Regions from separate parts of the Mangrovibacter sp. MFB070 genome, predicted to be linked through region 2. Evidence: predicted binding sites of a transcription regulator. Region 2 holds the regulator's gene; each other region holds the start of a gene.
What was found. Region 2 encodes PhoB, which activates phosphate uptake and scavenging genes when phosphate is short. Its sites were predicted from a motif close to CTGTCATAAAACTGNCNNAT; they were not measured.
Positions count from the first base shown of each region.

Region 1 (4,275 bases), on a different contig from region 2:
TCTGCTTTAGACAACACAAAACGGCAGGAGTTTCTTCCATAAGTTTGATATATTGGACACTTACGGAATTATTTGAAGCACATTTGAGGTGGTTATGAAAAAAATTGCATGTCTTTCAGCACTGGCTTGCGTTCTGGCCGTTTCCGCAGGTTCTGCATTTGCAGGTACCAGCACTGTTACTGGTGGTTACGCTCAGAGCGATATGCAGGGCGCAGCTAACAAAGCTGGCGGTTTCAACCTGAAATACCGCTATGAATTTGATAACAGCCCGCTGGGTGTTATCGGTTCCTTCACTTATACCGAAAAAAATCGCAGTGAAGACAGTGTGTACCATAAAGGCCAGTACTACGGTATCACTGCAGGTCCTGCTTACCGCATCAACGACTGGGCAAGCATCTACGGCGTAATTGGTCTGGGCTATGGTAAATTCCAGCAGACTGACTACCCGGAAAAAGGTGACATGAGCGATTACGGCTTCTCCTACGGTGCTGGTCTGCAGTTCAACCCGATCGAAAACGTTGCGCTGGACTTCTCCTATGAACAAAGCCGCATCCGTAGCGTTGACGTTGGCACCTGGATCGCTGGTGTAGGTTACCGCTTCTAATTCCTTTCGGGGAATAAAAAATCCGCCTGATGGCGGATTTTTTTTGCCTGCAATATTGCTATTGCTACACTCTGAATGTGCATTTAGCGCGAACCTGCCCCAAAGCTGTCTTCACCCAGTTCCTGCCAGAGTATTTTTCTTAACTTGAAATTGGTGACATAACGCGGGCCTGCTGAATCTGCAGAGTGAAAGGTGTATCGCCACGGAATCTGTTGGGTTTTAATGCCCGTCCATTGGGAAAAGAACAGCAAAAAATCATTTGCAGAACGTGGTGTTGTATTCACCTTATGCGTTTTGTCATCACTGGACAGTACCAAAAACGGCACCTGATAATTTTGGTGAAACTTATCATCATGCGCAAGATATTGGTTTCGCGTACCACGTTCATGAAACGTTAACCCATGGTCAGAAAAGTAGGCTAAAGAAAAGGATTCACCGCTTTGCTGCAGTTGCTGGTAAAGGTCTCTTAACAGCGTGTCGGTTTGGGTAATGCTCTGCAGGTAGCACGATGTTTCTTCAGAGGTCACAAAAGTGCTGTAACGCCCTTGTGTGCGGTCACAGGCTTTTGGGTGAGAGCCCATCAGGTGCAGCACAATAAATTGCGTTGGCTGGCGCTTGACGGCCAGTACCTGGGCTGTCAGTGACAGGAGTGATGTGTCCTGGCTACTTTGGTTATCTTCAAAGTCGCCATCTTTGAGAAATTGCATTTCGTCTGCATGCCGGGCAATGCTGGCGACTGGCGTGTCGTATTGCCCGATTTTCCCCTGGTTAGAAAACCACCATGTCTGGAAACCGGCGCGATTAGCCAGTGTGACGATATTGTTCTGGTATTGTGGCTTACTGTTTTCAAGCAGGTTTAGTGTCAGGCCAAGGGATTTTTGTGTCGATGCGCTTGCAGAAATGTAGTCAGTGTACAGTACGCCATTGGCATGGCTTGCAAACGGGGTATTATCCCACTGGCCGCCAAACGCACCCAGTGCATCACGGCGGGCACTTTCACCTATAACCAGAACGTAAATATGGTATCGCGCTGCCACCTGGGTAATTTGCCAGGTATCTTTTTGCGTAGCGAGCTGCTGCATCCGTTCGAGCTCGCGCACGACCGACTGGTTATTTTCCACTACATCCTTCACAAACCTCACCACCGGGTAACCGGTGTCTTTCAGGGCGAAAACCCCGCCATACAGCCGGTTTTGCACTGGAGCAATAAAAATGCACACCATACTGAAGGCACAACAAAGAGCGGTAACATAACGTTTTGGTTGTACCGTTGCCCGCGGGCGGCGCAGCGCATAAAACGTCAGTAACAAAATGAGGAGCGCAATAGCGTAACTGTGCCATGGGAAGAGCGTTAAAATCTCGGTCGACTCTTCCATGTTGGTGGCATGCAGTGCCAGTAGTGTGTTGAAGTTGGGGGCACCCCAAATCATGGCAAATGGGTAATAGGATACGGCGAGCAGGCCAGATACCAGAATGAGTACCTTCTGGCTCCTGGGGGAGAAGGTATAAAGCGCAACCAGCAGAGAAGCAAAAGCACAGGCATAGAGAATACTTATGCCGTAACCCATCGCAGTATTAATAAAAAAAGCCAGGACAAAATAAAATAACGGCCAGAAATCAAAAGATAAACGAGTAATGGCGGGTGTGTCTTTTGTAATAAAGCTCATAAGTTGTGCTTCAAAAAGCGCCGTCGAGACCCAGGCGCAAAGGTGTAGGTATGCCTTGCTGTTTCAGCTATCAGATTTTCTTATGCAAGGTGAGGCAAAGATAAAGCGTTGCAGGGCGAAGTTCAACGGGATACCGGCATCCGTTTTGAGAGGAGGGTTACAAATTTGACAATAATATTACAGCTGCGGTGCACAGCAGGCTGACCACAGCCGGGAAGTCATTATCAGGCGCGTTTGTCGTCGCAATTTTGTGGTGTGCTGCTAAGCCGTTCACACAGCAATTGCAACAACATCAGGCGCACTTTAAAAGGAGAATGGCTGAACACGTTTAGGCACCTCTTAACTTCATTCATTGTGACCTCCCTGGTGGCATCTGTAGGGTTACCGGCTTTCCGTGCTGGTTGTGTTATATACAGATATAGCACGAGCTATATTATATAGCTATGGCTATTTATGTTTTTTTTGCGTCGGGGCCTGGCTGGATTACAATGACAGCCCCGTGATGACACCATCGCGAAAGAAAGAGGAAGCACTATGGTCCGTCGCGCCGGAAAAAATAATACGGATAGCGCCACTCAACTGGTTAATGTTGAGGAGCATGTTGAGGGTTTTCGCCAGGTACGGGAAGCGCACCGGCGGGAGCTGGTTGATGATTATGTTGAGCTTATTTCTGATTTGATTCGCGAAGTAGGGGAAGCCCGTCAGGTTGATATGGCGGCGCGTTTGGGGGTTTCTCAGCCTACTGTTGCAAAAATGCTTAAGCGTATTGCTGGCATGGGGTTAATTGAGCAGATTCCCTGGCGCGGAATCTTTCTGACACCCGAAGGGGAAGCGCTGGCACAGGAAAACCGGGAGCGTCACCACATTGTGGAGCACTTTTTATTAGCGCTGGGGATAAGCCCGGAGACTGCCCGGGTGGATGCGGAAGGTATGGAGCACCATGTCAGCGAGGAAACCCTGGCGGCATTTGCGCGTTTCACCCAACAGCAGCAGCGCGAACAGGAACCTTGCTGAAAGCTGAATGCAAAATACCGGCAATAAAAAAGCGGCCCGAAGGCCGCCTGTGTCTGATGACAAACCTCATGTTCGAACAGAACGCCAGGATGTCACCCAATAAGAAACAAGGAAAATCAATTTATTGATTTTCGGCTGTTAACTAAAAAGAAGGAAAAACCACGTTTTTTCCTTCTTTTTCATCAATCAGAGCGGCCCGCAGGCCGCTTTATTTTTTTATAGAGACGCCGCATAGTCTCAGTTCAGGCGAACAGGCATACCAGAGCGTTGCTCGACAGCCTGGCTCAGAACATCCTGGTTAACGTCGGGTTCATTAGTAACAGCCTGGACACTTTTGGTCAGGGCTACTGGAACCACTTCGTTATTGGTCATTTGTGCTTCCGTTGTTGACAGCGGATTATGCACTTCAATGAACCGTGAACCATCTGGCTCGGTGGTGGCTTTTACCGGTTCATCAATAAACTGAACACGGGTACCAACCGGCACATGGTCAAATAAATATTTAATGTCTTCAGCACGCAGGCGCACACAACCGTGGCTTACACGCAGGCCGATACCAAAGTTGGCGTTGGTGCCGTGAATGGCGTACAGGCGGCCAATGTACATGGCGTACAGCCCCATCGGGTTATCCGGGCCTGCCGGAACAACTGCCGGTAGCGGTTTACCCATCTCGGCATATTCAGCATGCATCTTGGCTGTTGGTGTCCAGGTGGGACCCGCTTTTTTCCGCTCAACTTTAGTTACCCAGTTAATCGGCGTGTCTTTACCTAACTGACCAATACCAATCGGCAGTACAACAACCGTTTTGGTGCCCGCCGGGTAGTAATACAAACGCATTTCAGCACTGTTGATAACAATGCCTTCATGGGGGGTATCCGGCAGAATCAGTTGTTGAGGAATGTTCAGCACGGTACCCGGTTTCGGTAAGTACGCATCCACGCCCGGGTTTGCCTCAAGCATGTTGGACAACCCCATTTGGTATTCTGATGC
Region 1 is NZ_JJMI01000022.1:4,820-9,094, forward strand. It holds gene ompX (outer membrane protein OmpX) at 95-604, shown strand; gene DT73_RS09380 (phosphoethanolamine transferase) at 688-2,271, opposite strand; gene mntS (manganase accumulation protein MntS) at 2,496-2,624, opposite strand; gene mntR (manganese-binding transcriptional regulator MntR) at 2,806-3,285, shown strand; gene ldtB (L,D-transpeptidase) at 3,523-4,275, opposite strand, start outside.
Region 1: a site for PhoB is predicted at 2,435-2,454, ahead of DT73_RS09380 (phosphoethanolamine transferase). Genes of this name have one in related genera too.

Region 2 (4,275 bases):
TTGCTGCAACCACTGAACTGCAGACTGCACCTGGCGTTGTTGCCTAAGTAACTGCTGCTCCTGCTGTACCAAAGTGGCAACCTGGTTTTCCAGCGCTGCCCGTTCACCGTCCGTAAGGCATTGCACGCCGCTGGCTTTAGCCTGTAACTGTTCCAGTTGCTGTTTGTGTTGTTTCCATGTGTCGAAAATCAGTGCGGAGATTTGCCCATAAATTTCTGTGCCGGTGAGTTCTTCCAGCAATTCTGCCCGTGCTTTTGCATCGGCATTAAGAAAAGCGGCAAATTGCCCCTGGGAGAGCAACATTGAGCGAGTGAACCGGTCATAGTCCAGCCCGGTCAGGCGGGCAATGGTTTCCAGCTTGTCTTTCACTTTGTCGGCAACAATTTTGCCATCTGCACAACGGGCCAGCTCCACTCTTGGTGCCTGGAGTTTGCCATCGGGCTGGTTGCGAGCCCGGTTCTGGCTCCAGAAGGCACGCCAGGCAACACCTTTAACTTCGAATTCCACCTCAGCAAGGCATTCTGCGGTATCTCTCGTCATCAAATCGTTGCTGGACTGGGAAATGGTGCTGAGGCGTGGTGTCTGGTGATATAGCGCCAGGCAAATGGCATCCAGCAATGTGGTTTTGCCTGCGCCGGTTGGCCCGGTAATAGCAAACAAACCGTTGCTGTTGAACGGCGACTGAGTAAAGTCGATTTTCCATTCACCTTTGAGTGAATTGAGGTTCTTTAACCGCAGCGTCAGAATTCTCATGACTTGGGTTCCTCTTCCAGGCGGTGCAGGGTTTCTGCAAACAACCCCCGCAGGCGCGACGCCTGGCTTTCATCCAGATTTTCTTGTGCCAGACGGCGCTCAAAAACTTCGCTGGTACTGAGTTCGCTCAGGGTTTCTTTTTGTTGGTTAGCGATGATTTTTTCCCGTTGCTCGCGGCTGCGGCGCAATAACACAATTTCTACTGGTAAATCAGCGGTTAGTGCCTGTAGCTGTTTTTGCATGTCGTGGAGATACTGGTCTGTAGTGAGTTCAATATCAAGCCAGGTAACAGGCGTTGAAGGGGCATCCCGCCAGGCTTCCAGTTGCTGTTTAATGCTTTCCAGTGAGCCTTTGAGCATTAACAATGGTTGGGTTACTGGCACCGGGAGTGGAGTTACGGCGCTCAGTTCACCTTCAGAGAAATCCACCATCAGAACCATTTTTGTGCTGTTGGTTTCGTCAAAACTCAGTGCAATGGGCGACCCACAGTAGCGGATATGCTCACTACTGGTGACCTTTTGCGGGCGGTGAATATGCCCCAGCGCAATATAATCAGCCGGTGGAAATGCACTGGCAGGGAAGGCATCAAGGGTGCCGATATAGATTTCGCGCACAGCATCGCTTTTGCTGGCTCCAACGGTTGTCAGGTGGCCGGTGGCAATAATGGGTAATTTGCGGTTACCGCGCAAGTCACAGGCTGCCTCGTAGCCTTGCTGGTAATAGTGGTGAATGGCCCCGACCAGCTCTTGCTGCTTTTGTTGGCCACTTTGCCCGGACTGGCTTACCTGGATATCGCGTGGGCGTAAAAAAGGAACCGGGCAGAGTACCGCACCGGGTTCCCCGTTGCGAAGCGGTAATAAAATGGGGGCTTCGGTATCTGATGCACTGGCGATAACCCAGGTATTGAGGTAACCCAACAGTTCACGCGATTCGTTCAGTGTGGCGACGGAATCATGGTTACCGCCCAGCACCACGAGCGTGCAGCCGGTTGCCTGGAGTTGAACGACAAAGCGGTAATACAATTCACGTGCGTAACTGGGCGGTGAGCCTGTATCGAAGATATCGCCCGCTACGATGACTGCGTCAACCTGGTGCTGTTCAACCATTTCGGTTAGCCAGTTTAGAAAGGCTGCATGTTCCGGAGCACGGCTTTTGGTATAGAAATTTTGCCCCAGATGCCAGTCAGAAGTGTGAAGAATGCGCATAACCTGTCCTGGTTAGAAAGCGAAGTGGTGATTATATACATGTGGTGGATTAAGTTGCAGGTGTGTTGTTGCAAGCTGCGTAGCGGATTCCAGCGATAATGCGCGTTACTACTTGCTTTGCAGCAGAAGGAAACGCTTTGTCATAAAATAATATGACAGGTCATGTAATGGTCATTTTTTTCATAAAACTGTCATAAAACTGACGCATAATGACGCCGCGTTAAATTATTGTATATATTTACAGGGCTGATTATGGCGAGACGAATTCTGGTTGTGGAAGATGAAGCACCCATTCGTGAAATGGTGTGTTTTGTGCTCGAACAAAATGGTTTTCAGGCTGTTGAGGCGGAAGATTATGACAGTGCGGTAAACCAGCTCAACGAACCCTGGCCGGATTTAATTTTACTCGACTGGATGTTGCCGGGCGGCTCCGGGATTCAGTTTATCAAGCACCTGAAACGTGAAGCGATGACACGGGATATACCGGTAGTCATGCTGACGGCCCGCGGTGAAGAAGAGGACCGGGTCAGAGGGTTGGAAATTGGGGCAGATGATTACATCACCAAGCCGTTTTCACCCAAAGAACTGGTTGCGCGTATTAAAGCGGTGATGCGCCGTATCTCTCCGATGGCAGTAGAAGAAGTGATTGAGATTCAGGGGCTCAGCCTGGATCCGTCTTCTCACCGTGTCATGACTGGTGAGAACCCACTGGATATGGGGCCGACAGAATTTAAGTTGCTGCATTTTTTCATGACACACCCGGAACGGGTTTACAGCCGTGAACAACTCCTTAATCATGTATGGGGAACGAATGTTTACGTTGAGGACAGAACGGTAGATGTTCACATTCGCCGTTTGCGTAAGGCACTGGAACTCAGTGGGCATGATCGTATGGTTCAAACCGTTCGCGGTACGGGTTATCGCTTCTCAGCCCGTTTTTAATTATCTGGATGGAGTATGACCCGTGCTTGAACGGTTGTCATGGCGAAGGCTGGTACTTGAACTGGCGTTGTGTTGCATACCTGCTTTATTGCTGGGGGCGTTCTTTGGTTATCTCCCATGGTTTTTACTGGCGAGTGTGACAGGCCTGCTTGTCTGGCATTTTTGGAACCTGTTACGCCTTTCCTGGTGGCTGTGGGTTGACCGCAGTATGACGCCACCAACAGGTTCCGGGAGCTGGGAACCCTTGATGTATGGTATTCACCAGATGCAGATGCGCAATAAAAAGCGGCGCAAAGAACTGGGTAACCTGATCAAGCGGTTTCGCAGTGGCGCGGAATCTTTGCCGGACGCACTGGTCATGATGACAGAGGTCGGTGCCATATTTTGGTGTAATGGCCTTGCTATTCAGTTGCTTAATTTACGGTGGCCAGATGACAACGGGCAAAACATTGTCAATTTGCTGCGCTACCCGGAATTTAACCAGTACATCAAAAAACGCGATTTTGCGCGCCCTTTCAACCAGGTGCTGAACAATGGCCGCCATCTTGAATTTCGTATCATGCCTTACACCGACGGCCAGTGGTTGATGGTGGTGCGTGATGTAACCCAGATGCACCAGCTTGAAGGCGCCCGGCGTAACTTTTTTGCGAATGTCAGCCACGAATTGCGTACCCCACTGACCGTGTTGCAGGGCTACCTGGAAATGATGCAGGACCAGCCGCTGGAAGGCGTGGTGCGGGAAAAAGCGTTGGTCACTATGCGGGAGCAAACCTCTCGTATGGAGGGTTTGGTTCGCCAGTTGCTGACGTTATCTCGTATTGAAGCGGCACCGGCGCTGAGCCTTACAGATAAAATTGACGTTCCGCTGATGCTGCGCCTGGTGGATCGTGAAGCGCAAACCCTGAGCCAGGGGCGCCACCAGATAAGCTTTACGGTTGACCCGGCGTTACAGGTTTACGGTAGTGAAGAACAGCTCCGTAGCGCTATGTCTAACCTGGTCTATAACGCAGTGAACCACACCCCGGAAGGGACACTTATTCAGGTTAAATGGGAAAAAGTGGCTCATGGCGCGCGTTTCTCTGTGCAGGATAATGGGCCGGGGATCTCTCCTGAGCACCTGCCACGCCTGACAGAGCGTTTTTACCGGGTAGATAAAGCTCGCTCTCGCCAGACCGGAGGCAGTGGTCTTGGCCTGGCAATAGTCAAACATGCGCTTACCCATCATGATGCCCGCCTGAGTATTGAAAGTGCACCAGGCAAAGGAAGCTGTTTTTCTTTTGAGTTACCAGAGCGTTTGCTGGTAAGTAACAAGGTGCTGGCAGCTCAGGCCTGATTCAACTGTAAACATAACTTTCCTGCAGGCCATATTTATGGC
Region 2 is NZ_JJMI01000025.1:468,239-472,513, reverse strand. It holds gene sbcC (exonuclease subunit SbcC) at 1-753, opposite strand, end outside; gene sbcD (exonuclease subunit SbcD) at 750-1,958, opposite strand; gene phoB (phosphate response regulator transcription factor PhoB) at 2,211-2,900, shown strand; gene phoR (phosphate regulon sensor histidine kinase PhoR) at 2,923-4,233, shown strand.

Region 3 (4,275 bases), on a different contig from region 2:
ATCAGCTTAATCTGCGGGCTGCCGAAGTTGAAGGTGACAGCTTTCACCGCTATACCCGCCCGGAAATGGATATGGCAATACGTAAAGCCCGCGACCTTGGCCGCCATATCAGTTATTTCGGGCCAGATGCCAACGACTTTGCCTTGCTGGAGCGCACATTCAGGCAATACGGCGAGCAGGGTAACGGCCAGTCTCGCAAATATCTGCACACTTACGATGAAGCCGTTCCCTGGAATCAGGTGCCTGGTACCTTTACCCCCTGGCAACCGCTGCCTGAACCCACAGATGTATTGTTTTATGAAGGGCTGCACGGCGGCGTGGTAACTCAGGAGTGTGATGTCGCTCAACACGTTGATCTCCTGGTCGGCGTGGTACCTATCGTTAACCTCGAGTGGATTCAAAAGCTGGTAAGGGACACCAGTGAACGCGGCCATTCCCGGGAAGCCGTGATGGATTCAGTGGTGCGCTCAATGGAAGATTACATCAATTACATTACACCCCAGTTTTCACGTACTCACCTTAACTTCCAGCGAGTGCCTACCGTGGATACGTCCAACCCCTTTGCAGCCAAAGCGATTCCTTCTCTGGATGAAAGTTTTGTCGTTATTCATTTCCGCGGGCTGGAAGATATCGATTTCCCATGGCTTTTGGCAATGCTGCAAGGGTCATTTATTTCTCATATCAATACACTAGTTGTCCCGGGTGGGAAGATGGGCCTGGCGATGGAGTTAATCATGACGCCACTGGTCAAACGCCTGGCTGAAGGGAAAAAAATCGCGGGGGCCTGATACAGGCACAGAACGGGCGGGCGCTGCAAAGTACAGCCCCCGCCATGAAAACTTAGCCTTCAACCACTTCCCATGAGTGCGTGATGGTGGCTGCTTTGCCAAGCATTAACGCAACAGAGCAATATTTTTCCGCAGACAAATCCACCGCGCGAGCCACGGCATTATCTTTCAGATCTTTCCCTGTAACGATGAAGTGCAAATTGATAGTGGTAAACAAACGCGGCGCTTCTTCCCGGCGTTCAGATGTCAGTTTGACCTCACAATCAGTCACATTATGGCGGCCTTTTTGTAAAATAGAGACAACATCAATGGCACTGCATCCACCGGCAGCCATTAGCACCATTTCCATTGGACTTGGCGCTTTATCACCGGAGTTACCATCCATCAGGACCTGGTGGCCTGAGGCGGATTCACCCAAAAATGTTAAACCTTCAACCCATTTAACTCGCGCCTGCATACTCATTACTCCCAACTAAAGTGTTATCGCAACAGATTACGCGGCATTAACAAAACAGGCAATGGAAGGCGACACAGGTCATGCTGAAACGAGACAATAGAAGACACTTCAGGAAACCTGTGCTAAAACAAACAAGATGTAACAGACTGACAGTGACGTCATACCTGTTACAGAGGAAAAAGCGATTACAGACCAAACGACTCATGGCTCGCTTCAGGAATGGGGCGATTTAATGTTGTAACGCCAACAGGGCCCTACCCTGTCTTTGAGCAAGTTTATAATAGAGGATAACCGCGCATGGTGCTTGGCAAACCCCAAACAGACCCGACTCTCGAATGGTTCTTGTCACATTGCCACATTCATAAGTATCCATCCAAGAGCACCCTGATCCATCAGGGCGAGAAAGCAGAAACGCTGTATTACATCGTAAAAGGCTCTGTGGCCGTGCTTATCAAGGATGAAGAAGGCAAGGAGATGATCCTTTCTTATCTTAATCAAGGCGATTTTATTGGCGAACTGGGGCTGTTTGAAGAAGGCCAGGAGCGTAGCGCCTGGGTTCGTGCAAAAACAGCCTGTGAAGTAGCCGAAATTTCATACAAAAAATTTCGCCAGTTGATCCAGGTAAACCCGGACATTCTGATGCGCCTTTCATCCCAGATGGCACGTCGTTTACAGGTCACTTCTGAAAAAGTAGGGAACCTGGCATTCCTTGATGTAACCGGCCGAATTGCACAGACTTTGCTTAACCTGGCGAAACAACCTGATGCAATGACCCACCCGGATGGCATGCAAATCAAAATTACCCGTCAGGAAATTGGCCAAATTGTTGGCTGTTCCCGTGAAACTGTGGGCCGTATTTTAAAAATGCTGGAAGATCAAAACCTGATTTCCGCTCACGGTAAAACCATTGTGGTATACGGTACTCGTTAATTTTACTGTATTTCATCACACATTGAGGCACGCTCCAGAGCGTGCCTTTTTGTTTTGCTCAACCCAATATCCCTTCGGCTTTACCGAACAAATTCTGAAAATTGTTCACGAATGACACAAAACTGTCACAAATTCGCCTTATTCTTCCCGGGTACTGAAAACACAGCGATTAAAAAATTATTTTTGATCTAACCTTTTCCGGGAGAAATTATGGCAATGCTTAGCTCTTCAGCCCGTCTTGTAATCGCCGCTCTGACTCTGTCCACCACAACTGCATTTGCAGCCACTAACCTGACAGGTGCCGGTGGTACGTTCCCAGCGCCGGTTTATGCAAAATGGGCTGCAGAATATCAGCAGAAAACAGGTTCTCAGGTAAACTACCAGGGAATTGGTTCTTCAGGTGGTATCAAACAAATCATTGCAAAAACCGTCGATTTTGGTGCATCTGATGCGCCAATGAGCGATGCTGATCTGGAAAAAAATGGCTTGTTCCAGTTCCCGACCGTGATTGGTGGCGTGGTTCTGGCCGTTAATATCCCGGGTATTAAATCAGGTGAACTGACTCTGGATGGCAAAACACTGGGTGATATCTACCTGGGTAAAATCAAGAAATGGAATGACCCGGCAATCACTAAGCTGAACCCGAATGCCAAATTGCCGGATACCAACATCAATGTGGTTCGCCGTGCAGACGGTTCAGGCACCTCTTTCGTCTTCACCAGCTACCTGTCCAAAGTAAGCCCGGACTGGGCAAGCCAGGTTGGTAAAGGCACCACCGTTAAATGGCCAACTGGCCTGGGCGGCAAAGGGAACGATGGCGTGGCTGCATTCGTACAGCGTCTGCCGGGTTCTATTGGTTATGTTGAATATGCCTACGCAAAACAGAACAACCTGACCTGGACTAAGTTGTTTGATGCTGACGGTAAAGCAATCGAGCCGACCCAAAAAAGCTTCAGTAACAGCGCAAAAGAAGCCGACTGGAGTAAAACCTTTGCTCAGGACCTGACTTATCAGAAAGGTGCAGATGCATGGCCAATCTCTTCTACTACTTTTATCCTGGTCTACAAAAAGCAGGAAAATGCAGAGAAAGGTGCCGAAGTGCTGAAGTTCTTTGACTGGGCTTACAAAAATGGCAACGCTATCGCTGGTAACCTGGATTACGCTCCACTGCCTGCAAGCGTTACTGAACAGATTCGTGCTGCATGGAAAGCCAATGTAAAAGACAGTTCAGGTAAAGCCCTGTACTAATCTTGATGAATGGAACACTCTGCTTCAAAAGTAAAAAGCCGGGGTTACCCGGCTTTTTATTGCTGTCCTTGAACCCCGGCACCATCAGTTAAGTGCATACAGAGAGTGCATGAGTGCAGTTACAGCCCTTTAACCACCGCTTTTATTGCATCGGCAAAACGAGCCATACCCTCTTCAATATCTTTATAATCAATAACCAAAGACGGAGCCAGACGGACTACATCCGGCCCGGCATTGAGGATCATCAAACCATTCGCTGCGGCCGCATTCAGTACATCACGCGCCCGCCCTTTGTATGCGGCACTCAATTCGGCACCAATCAGTAACCCCATTCCCCGGATATCACTGAAAACAGCGTACTGTTCATTAATCTGCTTCAGGTGTTTTACGAACAACTCGCGTTTCGCCATAACACCATCCAGAACTTCCGGCGTATTGATAATATCGAAAGCAGCACCTGCCACCGCACACGCCAGTGGGTTACCGCCGTAGGTCGAGCCATGTGAGCCAACATGGAATGCCGATGCAATCTCTTCTGTTGTCAGCATCGCACTAATTGGGAACCCACCGCCAATCGCTTTAGCACTGGTCAAAATATCGGGAGTCACATTATAGTGCATGTAAGCAAACAGCTTACCAGCACGGCCCATACCACACTGAACTTCATCAAACACCAGCAGGGCTTTATATTCGTCACACAGCTCACGCAGGCCTTTCAGGAACTCAGGAGTGGCCGCCATCACGCCGCCTTCTCCCTGAATAGGTTCCACCACAACAGCACAGGTGTGGTCATCCATAACGGCTTTCACCGCATGTAAATCATTAAAAGGCACATGAACGATATCTGCCGGT
Region 3 is NZ_JJMI01000028.1:17,282-21,556, forward strand. It holds gene DT73_RS15485 (phosphoribulokinase) at 1-788, shown strand, start outside; gene DT73_RS15490 (OsmC family protein) at 841-1,245, opposite strand; gene crp (cAMP-activated global transcriptional regulator CRP) at 1,543-2,175, shown strand; gene pstS (phosphate ABC transporter substrate-binding protein PstS) at 2,386-3,423, shown strand; gene DT73_RS15505 (aspartate aminotransferase family protein) at 3,543-4,275, opposite strand, start outside.
Region 3: a site for PhoB is predicted at 2,287-2,306, ahead of pstS (phosphate ABC transporter substrate-binding protein PstS). Genes of this name have one in related genera too.